DNA from 3 places in the Rhizobium sp. PAMB 3174 genome. Region 2 is predicted to be linked to each of the others. Evidence: predicted binding sites of a transcription regulator. Region 2 holds the regulator's gene; each other region holds the start of a gene.

Region 1 (4,148 bases), 540 kb from region 2:
ACATAGGCGAGGCGGCGCTCTTCCTCAAGGCCGGCGCGGCCGCTTTCGTCGAGCGAGCGCTGGTGCGGAAACAGGCCTTCCTCCCAGCCGGGCAGGAAGACGGTCTCGAATTCCAGTCCCTTGGCCGAGTGCAGCGTCATGATGGAGACGGCGTCGAGGTTTTCGTTCTGCTCGACATCCATGACCAGCGAGACGTGTTCGAGGAAGCCGCGCAGCGACTCGAACCCCTCCATCGAGCGGACCAGTTCCTTCAGGTTTTCCAGTCGCCCCGGCGCTTCCGCCGATTTGTCGGCCTGCCACATGGCGGTATAGCCGCTTTCGTCGAGGATCTGTTCGGCGAGCTCGGTGTGCGGCGTGTTTTCCAGCAGCGACTGCCAGCGGCGGAAATCGGTCACGACGTCGAACAGCGCCTTGCGCGGCTTCGGCTTGAACTCGTCGGTCTCGATCACTTCCGCCGCGGCGGCGAGCATCGGAATGTCGCGGGCGCGGGCGTAGTCGTGCAGTTGGCGGACGCTCGCGTCGCCAAGGCCGCGCTTCGGCGTGTTGATGATACGCTCGAAGGCGAGGTCGTCGGCCGGCTGGCAGACGAGGCGGAAATAGGCCATGGCGTCGCGGATCTCAAGGCGCTCGTAGAAGCGTGGGCCGCCGATGACGCGGTAGTTGAGGCCGAGCGTGACGAAGCGGTCTTCGAATTCGCGCATCTGGAAGGAGGCGCGCACCAGGATCGCCATGTCGTTGAGATTGTGTTTCTCGCGCTGAAGCTGCTCGATTTCCTCGCCGATGGCGCGGGCCTCTTCCTCCGAATCCCAGGCATTGTGAACCTGCACCTTGTCGTCATCCGGGTCGGTGCGGTCGGTAAACAGCGTCTTGCCGAGACGGCCCTCATTGTGCGCGATCAGGTGGCCGGCGGCGCCGAGGATGTGCTCGGTCGAGCGGTAGTTGCGCTCCAGCCGGATGACCTTGGCGCCCGGAAAGTCCTTCTCGAAGCGCAGGATGTTGTCGACCTCCGCGCCGCGCCAGCCGTAGATCGACTGGTCGTCGTCGCCCACGCAGCAGACATTGATCGGCTCGCCCTTCGGCCGCTGGGCGAGCAGCCGCAGCCACATGTACTGGGCAGTGTTGGTGTCCTGATACTCGTCGACGAGGATGTATTTGAAGCGGCGGTGGTAATCCTTGAGGATGCCGGGCTCGCTGCGGAAGATATGGATCGGATGCAGAAGGAGATCGCCGAAATCGCAGGCGTTGAGCGTCTTTAGCCGAGCCTGATAGGCCCTGTAGAGTTCGCGGCCCTTGCCGTTCGCAAAGGCGCGGGCGTCGCCTTCCGGAATCTGCTCCGGCGTCAGGCCCTTGTTCTTCCAGTTGTCGATCATGCCGGCGAACTGCTTGGCCGGCCAGCGCTTGTCGTCCAGCTCTTCGGCCTGGATGATCTGCTTGATCAGCCGGATGACGTCGTCGGTGTCGAGAATTGTGAAGTCAGACCTCAGCCCCACGACCTCGGCATGGCGGCGCAACAGCTTGACGCCGATCGAGTGGAAGGTGCCGAGCCATGGCATGCCTTCGACAGCGTCGCCGAGCAAGAGGCCGATGCGCTCCTTCATCTCGCGCGCTGCCTTGTTGGTAAACGTCACGGCAAGGATCTGCGAGGGGAAGGCGTGTCCGGTCGAGAGAATATGAGCGATGCGGGTGGTGAGCACGCGGGTCTTGCCCGTGCCGGCGCCGGCCAGCACCAGCACCGGACCTTCCGTCGTCTCCACCGCTTCGCGTTGTTCCGGGTTCAGGCCCGAGAGATAATCCGGGGCGCGCTTCTGGCCGCGGGCGGCCATGGCGCGGGCGGCGATGCCTCCGGCCGACGGCGCGGGGGCGGCGGGCGTCCTGGGTTCGGGTTCCTCGTCGAAAAAGGGAATGTCGTCATAACCACCGATCATGCGGCTCAATGTAGTGATTCGGTTCCAAAAGGCAAAAGAAAGAGAACAAAAGGCGCACTTACCCCATGAATTGATGGGGTTTGCCGCTAAATCAAACGCAACTGTGATCGAACATGACCAAATTGTAATCTTGTTTCGCTTGTCGCATTTTAGGATTAAATCATAATGCAGCCTGACGAACCGTGAGCAGAGCGGGCGACCAGGGGCGGAACCAAAGGTCGCATGCAGAACTCTGCCACCCCCCGGAGAAATTGATGCGTCTGTGGAAACAGCTGGTTTTGAGCCTGATCGTTCTGTGTGCCGGTCTTTATGTGTGGGTGACGTTTGTACCCGGAGCCGGTGCCCTGTTGCAGAAGATGGGCCTGTCGCAGGAGGTGGTTGCCGCCATCGCCCCGAAGAGTGAAAGCGCGCCCGGAGCGGGCGAAGGTCGTGGCCGCGGCGGGTTTCGCAGCGGTCCTACCGTCGTCGTCACCGCGCCGGCCGGAGAGGGCGTCGTCAACGATCAGCTGACGGCCATCGGCAATGGCGAGGCGATCGAGTCCGTCGTCATCGCGCCGCAGGCCTCCGGCAATATCGCCGCGGTCAATATTCGCTCGGGCGACCGGGTGAAGAAGGGCGAGGTGATCGCCAGCCTTGACCGCGAGGAACAGGTGATCGCCCGCGACCAGGCGCAGGTGGCGCTGGAAAGCGCGGAAGAGAAGCTGTCGATCTACAAGAATGCGAAGTCGACCGTCTCGCGTGTCAGCCTGGTGGAATCAGAGATCGACGCCAAGTCGGCGAAGCTCGCCCTCGACAATGCCGAGCTGACGCTGAAGCGGCGGGATATCGTCTCGCCGATCGATGGCGTCGCCGGCATCATTCCGGTCAGCGTCGGCGACTACGTGACGACCTCGACCGCCATCGTGACCGTCGACAACCGGTCCGAGTTGCTGGTCGATTTCTGGGCGCCTGAGCGTTTCGCCGCCGGGATGGCGACCGGACAGCCGGTTCAGGCGACGGCGGTGGCGCGGCCCGGCGAGGTGTTTTCCGGCGAGATTGAAGCCGTCGACAACCGTATCGATGAGGCGAGCCGCACCTTCAAGGTTCGGGCCCGCATTCCCAACACGGACGACAAGCTGCGCGCCGGCATGGCATTCACGGTGTTGATGAAATTCGGCGGCGACAATTATCCGTCCGTCGATCCGCTCGCCGTGCAGTGGGATTCTGACGGGTCTTATGTCTGGCGGGTGACGGACGGCAAGGTCGAGAAGGTTCGCGTCGCCATCATCCAGCGCAACCCGGACGTGGTGCTGGTCAAGGGCGATATCGCCAAGGGTGACAGCATCGTTACCGCCGGCCTGCAGCGGCTGCGCGAAGGTGCCGAGGTGCAGGTCGCCGGTGCTGCGGAGGTCGAAAAGCCGAAAGACGAGGGCGGCAAGGCTGTGCCCGAGGCCGAGGTGAAGGCATCCGGCAGCGAGCGGGGTGCGTAAATGGCGGCAGAGGAAATTCCGACAACCGAACATGGTTCTACCGCGCTCTTCGTGCGCCGGCCTATCCTGGCGCTGGTCTTCAATGCGCTGATCGTCGTTGCGGGTCTTGCCGCCTATTTCGGCGTCGAAGTGCGCGAACTGCCGGACGTCGATCAGCCGGTCATCACCGTGCGCACCAGCTTCACCGGCGCATCGCCGGAGACGGTCGACCGCGAGATTACCCAGGTCATCGAAGGCGCGGTCGCGCGCGTTTCGGGCTTGAAGTCGATGTCCTCGACTTCGTCCTTCGGCTCCAGTCGAGTTACGCTGGAATTCACCGACGCGACCGATCTCAACGTCGCCTCGATGGATGTGCGCGATGCGATCAGCCGGGTCACCAACCAGTTGCCGGATGATGTCGACGATCCCCGCATCGTCAAGGCGGACGCCGATTCGCAGCCGATCATGCGGCTGGCCCTGACCTCCGACACGCTGTCGATCGAAGACCTGACGCTCCTGGTCAACGACCAGATCGCCGACCGGCTGGCCTCCGTCGAGGGTGTTGCAGACGTCGAGGTCTACGGCGACCAGGACAAGGTGTTCAAGGTCGATGTCAGCCAGTCCGAACTTGCGAGCCGCGGGCTGACGATCGCCGACATCAGCACGGCGCTCGCCTCGATGGCGCTCGACGTGCCGGCGGGATCGCTGACCAGCCTGAAGCAGGATATCGTCGTGCGCGCCACCGCGTCGCTGACGAAGCCGGAGGATTTTGCCA
Region 2 (4,148 bases):
TCGCGGCAGGCCTCTTCTTTGCCGGCCTGCGCACGACACTCGCCCTGTTCCCGGCCCTCGTGCAACGCTTCCCGGTCAAGAAATGGGCCGCTGCCGCCGCCCTGGCCGGGGCATTCGGCTATCTGCTGATTTCCGGATTGCAGGTATCGGCGATCCGTGCCTTCATCATGCTGGCATTGATGCTGGTCGCAGTCCTCATCGACCGGCCGGCGATCAGCCTCAGGAACGTCGCGCTCGCGGCGCTGATCATTCTTGCCGTCACGCCGTCCGCCGTCATGGGGCCGAGCTTCCAGATGTCGTTTGCCGCGACGGTGGCGCTTGTGGCGGGATATAGATGGTGGCGGATGCGATCGGTGGACCGGAGCGCGCCGCGCCGCCGGTCCGGTATCATCGCCCTTGCCGCGAAAGCCGGCGGGTTTGCTTCGGCGTTGGCGCTTACATCGGCGATCGGCGGGACTGCAACGGCGATCTTCGCGCTGGAGCATTTCTACCGCCTCGCGCCCTATGGCTTCGCCGCCAATCTCATCGCCATGCCGGTCGTCACCTTCGTGGTCATGCCGGCCGGCCTGGTATCCGTCCTCGCCATGCCGTTCGGGCTCGAGCATTGGCCGCTGCGCCTCATGGGGGTTGGGCTGGACATCGTCATCGCGGTGGCCCGAGAGGTCGCCGGCTGGGACAGCGGAGTTTCATCCGGACGCCTGCCGCCCTATGCCTTCGAACTCTCGGTCGCCGGCTTTCTGCTTCTGGTCCTGCTGCGCAGTCGCCTCAGATATGTCGGCCTGCCGCTGATGGCCGTGGCGGTTGCGCTGATCGCATACGGACCGACAAACTCGTCTCCTGCGCTGATTATCAGCGAGGACGGCAGGCTGGCGGCCCTCATTGCCGATGGACGGCTAGAGACGAACCGCAGTCGTCCGCCATCCTTCATCTTCGAACAATGGCAGCGGGCGCTCGCCATGCCGAAGGGCGAGGGGCCGGACATGGCGGATGGGGAGCCCGTTCCGGCCGACCAGACAGAAAAAGGAGGAGAGCAGCCACGGCTGCCGGCCTCCGTCTTGAATGCGGAGCGACTGGCTATGGAAAAGGCCCTGAATGGGGAGATATCCCGCTTCCACTGCAGGAAGGCCGCCTGGTGCGCCGGTCAGGTTACGGCGTCGGGCGGAACCGCATTGCGGGTGGTGACGGTGGAGAAACCCGCCTATGCCGGACCCGCCTGCGACATCGCCGATGTGGTCATCGTGCCGTTCCGCCTCGGCTACGACACGTGCCGCTCGGGCGCGACATTGCTTATGGCGGAACGGCTGCGAAGAACCGGATCGATCGAACTCCATGCGGCATCGGACGGCATTGGCTTTGAGGCCAGGACGGCAGTCGGCGCAATCGACCGGCCCTGGACCCGGCATCGATACTACGACTGGCGGACAAACGCCTTCCCGATCACGCAGGAAACGGGCACATGGCCGCTTGTTCCACGTCCGCGTTATACGGACGCAGCCAGGCGTGTCACCGGTCAGTGATAGCGGCGGATGAGGCCGACGAGCTTGCCCTGAACCTTGACCCGATCGGAGGCGAAGATACGCGTCTCATAGGCCGGGTTGGCGGCTTCGAGTGCAATCGACGCACCCTTGCGGCGGAAGCGCTTGAGCGTTGCTTCCTCGTCGTCGACCAATGCCACGACGATCTCGCCCGGATTGGCGCTGCTGACATTCTTGATGATGACAGTATCGCCATCGAGGATGCCGGCTTCGATCATCGAGTCGCCCTTGACCTCCAGCGCATAGTGTTCGCCGGAGCCCAGCATTTCCATCGGCACGGACAGGCTGTGCGTGTTGTTCTGGATGGCGGAGATCGGCACACCGGCGGCGATGCGGCCCATGACCGGGACGCTGACGGTGTCGTTCGCCGGTTCCGGTGCCTTGGGGGTGGGCGCGGGCTTCGGCTTGCCGAGGCTGCCTTCGATGACGCTTGGCGAAAAGCCGCGGCGCGGCTGCAGGCTCGGCGAATAGGCTTCGGGAAGCTTGATGACTTCCAGCGCACGCGCCCGGTTCGGCAGGCGGCGGATGAAGCCGCGCTCCTCGAGCGCCGTGATCAGCCGGTGAATGCCGGACTTGGACGCGAGATTGAGTGCATCCTTCATCTCGTCAAAGGATGGCGGAACGCCGGATTCCTTCATCCGCTCGTGAATGAAGAGAAGCAGTTCCTGTTGCTTTCGCGTCAGCATGAATCGGCACCTTCCAGAATCATGAAACAAATACAGAACGGACACTATATGTTCCCACTGTGTTCCGCAAGTGCCTAAAATATCGTGAAAGCGGGGCCCGGTGTCGCAGGAACTGCCGATTTTTGCTGCCGCCGGTCGGCTATGAGCGTTAGCGCGTCGGATCGAGTGCGATGTAGGCGCGCTCGGCTTCCGCTGCGCGTGTCTCGGCGAGCGTGCCGGAGAGAACGGCCTTCATGAGGACGGCCGGATCGATCGAACGCCAGCCGCCACTGACCGCCGTCACGTCGTACCCGTCGGCGGCGAGCCGGTCGGCTTCCGTCTTCTCCAGCGTGATGACGGCCTTGAAGCGATCGCCGGCTTCGACGTCCGCAAGCTTTCGTCGCTGCAGGAAAGGTCGTTCGACGCCGCTGTGCAATCGTGCCTCGGAGGCGACGATGTCAGACCCAAGGAAGACGATGTCGTCGGCGGGCAGGTCGAGCTGGGCGACCTTGTCGGCAATCGGCTTTCCAAGGTCGGGCATGCCGAAGGCGGCGACGACGGGATAGATGGCAAGCAGGATCGCCATTGGCAGGGCGGAGAGTGCCAGAACCATGGGCCGGAAGGCCTCGCGATTGGCGATGCGCCAGACGAGCAACAGGCCGAGGGCGATGGCAACCACGATCGCAACCGTTACCTTGGCACTCAGCAGCTGGGCCGAAACGCCGTAGAGGATGGCGAAGGTGAGGGCCAGGCCGATCACCGAGAATTTGAGAAACAGGCTCAGATAGCGCGATGTCGTCTCGCGCTCCAGCGAGGCGAGGCCGACCGCCATCAGGATCGACAGAGCGGGAAGAGACGGAATGATGTAGCGATGGTCCGGTTTGAAGGCGGGCGCGAACATGGCGATGTTGAGCGCAATCCAGCCTGCAAGCAGCAGGGCCGACGCGCCGAGCTGCCGGAAGCCCGGCACTTTGCGCGTAGCGATCGCGGTCGCCGCAATCACGAAAAGCCAGCCGATCACGGGCGCCAGCAGGCCGGCAAGGCTGAGACCGACGGAGTCGAACACCGCGAAAACCGAGAATTCCAGCTTGGTGCGCACCTGATCGCCGACGAACTGGTTGTCGAGCGCCGAGCTCGACCGCAGCACCTGGTAGACGAACCACCAGCCGGCGAGAGCCATGGAGAAGAGAATCGGCAGCGGGGCGATCAGCCGGCGAAAATGAACGCGGCACGAGGGAAAGAGGACGATCAGACCGAAGACGCAGGCCGGTGGCGCCAGCGCCGGAATGCCCTTCGTCAGGATCGCCATCGCCGTTCCGCCATAGGCAAGCCAGGCGTCCCATCTGTCTTCTTCGCCGGCGAAGAGCAGGCCGGCAAAGCCGTAAAGGGCGATGAGCATGAACAGCGTCAGCGGAATGTCGGGAATCGCCGTGACGGCGGAGCGCAGGAAGACGAAATTGCCGGCGAGCATGGCGAGCGAGAACAGGGCGATCTCATCGTCGCCCGTCAGCCGCTTGGCCAGCCTGTAGGTGACGAACAGGATGGCGGCCGCGCCGAGCAGCCAGAAGATGCGCGAGCCGATGACACCGATGCCGAAGATTTCCATGCCGGCGACGCTCATCCAGTAGGCGAACGGCGGCTTCTTCAGCCGCACAGCATCCTCGCCGGTGCGCGGTGTCAGGTAGTCGCCGCTCTCCATCATCAGCGCCGCGCCCTGCGAATAATGGCGCTCGTCCGGATAATGCAGGATCATGCTCTCGGCGAAGGGAAAGATCGCGACCAGGAAGGCAATGACGAAGATCGCCGCGATCGTGCGGTTCGAACTCGCAATAGCGGCAAGCGTCTGCGGCATGTCGGCGCGGTTTCCCATTGATGCGTTGTGCGGTCACCTGTGTCCACATTTTTGCCGGCAAATCAACCGATGGCGGGGTGGGGCGACGAATGTTCG
Region 3 (4,148 bases), 990 kb from region 2:
TGGCCGACAAGGTGGATGGCAGCGTCAAGGAAAAGCTGTTCAACGCGTCGGTCGAACAGGTTCGCACGCGCCTGAACTGAGGCCTGGCCTCAAGCCAACAGATATTGAAAAGGCCGGGTCTGACCCGGCCTTTTTCGTTCGTGGTGGATCTGGTCCTTGTGGTCAGTCCTTGCGCAGGGGCCGGAAGCTCATGCGGTGAAGCCGACAACCGCCGTGAAGTTCGATTGCGGCCCTGTGGATGGCCGTTCCATAGCCGGCATGGCCGGCGAAGCCATAGGCAGGAAAGATCCGGTCGGCTTCTTCCATCATCCGGTCGCGCGTCACCTTGGCGACAATGGAGGCAGCGGCAATCGACAGGCTGCGGGCATCGCCCTTGATGATGGCGTCGCCGGCGCAGGGCAGGCCCTTCGGCACGTCGCGGCCATCGACCAGCACCATGGCCGGCTTGAGGGTGAGGCCCAGGACCGCGCGGCGCATGGCATCAAGGCTGGCCTTCAGGATGTCTGTCCGGTCGATGCGCGCCGGTCCGGATGAGGCGATGCCGACGGAAAGCGCCGAGGTCAGGATCTCCTCGAACAGGGCCGCGCGTCTGGCAGCCGAAAGCTTCTTGGAATCGTTGAGGCCGAGCGGGATATTGTCCGGGTCGAGGATCACCGCGGCTGCCACCACCGGACCGGCGAGCGGCCCCCGGCCGGCTTCGTCGGCGCCGGCGACAGGCCAGTGGCCGGCCTTCTTCTTGCGCATCTCGAGATCGAAGTCGGGACCGGCGGCTGGCGGAAAAAGGTCAGGAGAATCGGGCGGCGTGCGGCGTTTCATACGCGGACGTTTGCACGCCGCCTCGATTTCCTGCAAGCCCCCGGATCGGGCTGGAAGTCATATCGCAGCCCGAGGGAGCGTTCCCGCACAAGGGCGGGTGGAACGGGAACGCATCCTGGCGGCATCCGGGGGCTATCCGGGAGGAGAGGCAGGCGGAACCTCCCGGAAAGCTTCAAGTCTAGAGCAGCGACAGCTGCACGCCGCCGCCGTCCGGCGGCACGAATAGGTCGTCGCGCAGTGGCATCTGCCGGCGGGCGAGACCCAGCCGCTTGGTCGCCAGTTCGAAGCGCCGGCTGATCTGCCAGGCATAGGGACCGGCACCCTTCATGCGCTTGCCGAATTCGGCGTCGTAGTCCTTGCCGCCGCGCATGGAGCGCACCAGCGACATGACATGACGGTAGCGGTCCGGGTAATGCTGCAGCAGCCAGTCGCGGAAGAGGGGGCTGACTTCGAGCGGCAGGCGCAGCAGCACGTAGCCGGCCTCGCACGCGCCCGCCGCCTTGCCGGAATCGAGCAGCCGCTCGATCTCGTGGTCGTTGAGCGCGGGAATGATCGGCGCCGTCAGGATGCCCGTCGGAATGCCGGCATCCGAAAGCGCCTTGATCGTCTCCAGCCGCTTGGCCGGCGTCGCGGCCCGTGGTTCCATTGCCCGCGCCAGCTTCCTGTCGAGCGTCGTCACGGAGATCGTCACCTTGGCGAGGCCCTTCTCGGCGAGCTTCGACAAGAGGTCGATGTCGCGCATCACCATCGCCGACTTGGTGACGATGCCGACGGGATGGCTGGCGGCCAGCAGCACTTCGAGGATCTGGCGCATGATCCGCCATTCCTTCTCGACCGGCTGGTAGGGGTCGGTATTGGTGCCGATGGCGATCGTCCGCGGACGGTAGCCGGGCTTGGAAATCTCCCGCTCCAGAAGCTTCGCGGCATCCGGCTTGGCAAACAGCTTGGACTCGAATTCCAGCCCCGGTGAAAGCCCCATGAAGGCATGCGTCGGCCGGGCGAAGCAATAGATGCAGCCGTGCTCGCAACCGCGATAGGGATTGATCGAACGGTCGAAGGGTATGTCGGGGGATTCGTTGCGCGTGATGATCGAGCGCGGCTTTTCCACCTGCACATCGGTCTTGAAGACGGGCAGGTCTTCCAGCGTGCTCCAGCCGTCGTCGAAGCTGACGGTCTCATGCTTCTCGAAGCGGCCGCCAGGGTTCAACCCTGCACCGCGTCCCTTGCGGCGATCGATGTCGATCCGCAAGCCAGACGTCTTGATCAGCGAATTGGCAATATCAGCCGTATTGGCAGGCGCAAAAGCGTCCTGCCCCGAATGGTTCAAGCTTGCCATTGGGACTTCTCCGTTAAGGGAATCTGCTTGTTCCCTCGTCTCTGTTCCAATTCGTAACGGGGAAATGAGAACAAAGCAAGTACAGAACTTTATTTTTTTGTGGCATTCGGTTGTGCGGCGCGATAATCATAACCCCATGTTGACAGTCATCATGGAATGCCAGGATCAGGAACCGGAGTTGGCGCAGACCCTGTCAGTGCTGGTCGCCGGAGCTGTTGAAGGGTTGGTCAGCGACGTCGTGGTGCTCGACCGGGGGTCGCAGGACGGGTCGGCCCGGGTGGCCGAGGCGGCAGGCTGTCGCTATCATGAAGACTGGGATCTGGGCGAGGTGGTCAGCAAGGCGCGCGGCGAGTGGATACTCCTGCTCGAGCCGGGTGCGCGGCCGCAGACCGGCTGGGTCGAGGAACTGCTCGAATACCTGTCGCTGAACAAGCTGCCGGCCCGCTTCTCGCCTTCGCGAAATTACCGCCTGCCGTTCCTCAAGCGCTTTCGGCGCGGCCGCAAGCCGCTGGAATACGGCTTCCTCATTCCAAAGCGCCAGGCGCTGGACCTTGTCCGGTCCGGCAAGCATCTGGCCGAGGTCGCCGCCAGCAGCAAGGCGAAGACGCTGAGCAGCGAAGTCATCCCTTCATGGGTGGCCAGGGCTGCCCGGGCGGCCTGACTGTTCGCCATGAGTTGTGCGTCAGCTACGGCGCAGGTGTTCGTCCAGGCGCGGCATGATTTCCACGAAATTGCAGGGCATGTGGCGGTAGTCGAGTTGCGCCTTCAGAATGCCGTCCCAGGCGTCCTTGCAGGCGCCGGGCGATCCCGGCAGCACGAATATGAAGGTGGCGTTCGCCACTCCACCCGTTGCCCGCGACTGGATCGTCGACGTGCCGATCTTGTCGAAAGAGATGCGATGGAAGACCTCCGAGAAACCGTCCATGCGCTTTTCGAACAGGGGCTCCAGCGCTTCCGGCGTCACGTCGCGGCCGGTAAAGCCCGTACCGCCTGTGGTGATGACCACGTCGATGTCTGCGGACAGCGTCCAGGCTTCCACCTGCGCGCGAATGCGGTCCTTGTCGTCGGGCACGATCGCCCGGTCGATCAGCCGGTGTCCGGCCTCAGCGATCCGCGCCACCAGTGTGTCGCCGGAACGGTCATCGGCAAGCGTGCGCGTGTCCGATACCGTCAGTACGGCGATGCCGACGGGAATGAAGGGGCGTTCGGTTTGCGTCGTGCTCATGTCCGGTCTTCCGTTGTCTGCGTTGCCTCAACATACCATTCCGGCCGCGCTTGCCGAAGGGCGTCTGCTGCCCGCTGTGCCGCCTGCTGATCGGCGTAGAGCCCGAAGCAGGTCGCGCCGGAGCCGGACATGCGCGCAAGCAGCGCACCGCCTTCGGTCAGCATCGCGATCACGTTTGCGATCTCCGGCAGAACCTCTTCGGCCGGCGGCTGCAGGTCATTGCGGCAGGCCGCGAGATAGTCGATCCACGCCTTCGCGTCTGCGGGGGCGGCGCTCGGTAGCGCCGGCAGTGGCGGATTGTTCTTTTCCGTCAGACGCCGGAAGATGGCCGGCGTCGACACTTCCTTCAGTGGATTGACGAGGACGAGATGAAACGTGAGAAAGTCCCGGAGCGTCTCGATGTCCTCGCCGATCCCGCGCGCCACCAGCGGACGGCCGGAAAGGCACATCGGCACGTCGGCACCGAGCGAAAGCGCCAGTTGCGAAAGGCGTGCCGGGTCCAAGGCGTCGCCGTTCCAGAACCGCATGAGCCCGCGGATCGCGGCCGCCGCATCCGCCGAGCCGCCGCCGATTCCGGAGGCGACCGGCAGGTTCTTTTCCAGATGGATGGCAACAGGCGGTGTGGCCGTGCCTTGGTCCGCCAGCAATGCCCGCAGCCGGTCGCGGGCCCGCGTCACCAGGTTGCCGTCATTTCCGTCCGGCGGGGGCAGGGAGGCGCCAAACGGACCAGACAGCGTCAGGCTGTCCCCAGCTGCGCCGGTGAAGGTAAGC

The links. Region 2 encodes LexA, which represses DNA repair genes until DNA is damaged. Its sites were predicted from a motif close to TGTTCNNNNTGTGTTCNG; they were not measured.
Region 1: a site for LexA is predicted at 1,967-1,984, ahead of ACU5AY_RS05590 (ATP-dependent helicase). Genes of this name have one in related genera too.
Region 3: a site for LexA is predicted at 2,219-2,236, ahead of ACU5AY_RS13115 (glycosyl transferase). Genes of this name have one in related genera too.

Annotation. Positions count from the first base shown of each region.
Region 1 is NZ_CM128608.1:1,186,594-1,190,741, forward strand. Features, by position in the region: gene ACU5AY_RS05590 (ATP-dependent helicase) at 1-1,925, opposite strand, end outside; gene ACU5AY_RS05595 (efflux RND transporter periplasmic adaptor subunit) at 2,180-3,394, shown strand; gene ACU5AY_RS05600 (efflux RND transporter permease subunit) at 3,395-4,148, shown strand, end outside.
Region 2 is NZ_CM128608.1:1,731,189-1,735,336, reverse strand. Features, by position in the region: gene ACU5AY_RS08285 (ComEC/Rec2 family competence protein) at 1-1,517, shown strand, start outside; gene lexA (transcriptional repressor LexA) at 1,511-2,221, opposite strand; gene ACU5AY_RS08275 (ArnT family glycosyltransferase) at 2,370-4,052, opposite strand.
Region 3 is NZ_CM128608.1:2,719,062-2,723,209, reverse strand. Features, by position in the region: gene ACU5AY_RS13130 (F0F1 ATP synthase subunit B) at 1-80, shown strand, start outside; gene ACU5AY_RS13125 (ribonuclease HII) at 163-816, opposite strand; gene ACU5AY_RS13120 (PA0069 family radical SAM protein) at 995-2,152, opposite strand; gene ACU5AY_RS13115 (glycosyl transferase) at 2,289-2,813, shown strand; gene moaB (molybdenum cofactor biosynthesis protein B) at 2,835-3,377, opposite strand; gene ACU5AY_RS13105 (4-(cytidine 5'-diphospho)-2-C-methyl-D-erythritol kinase) at 3,374-4,148, opposite strand, start outside.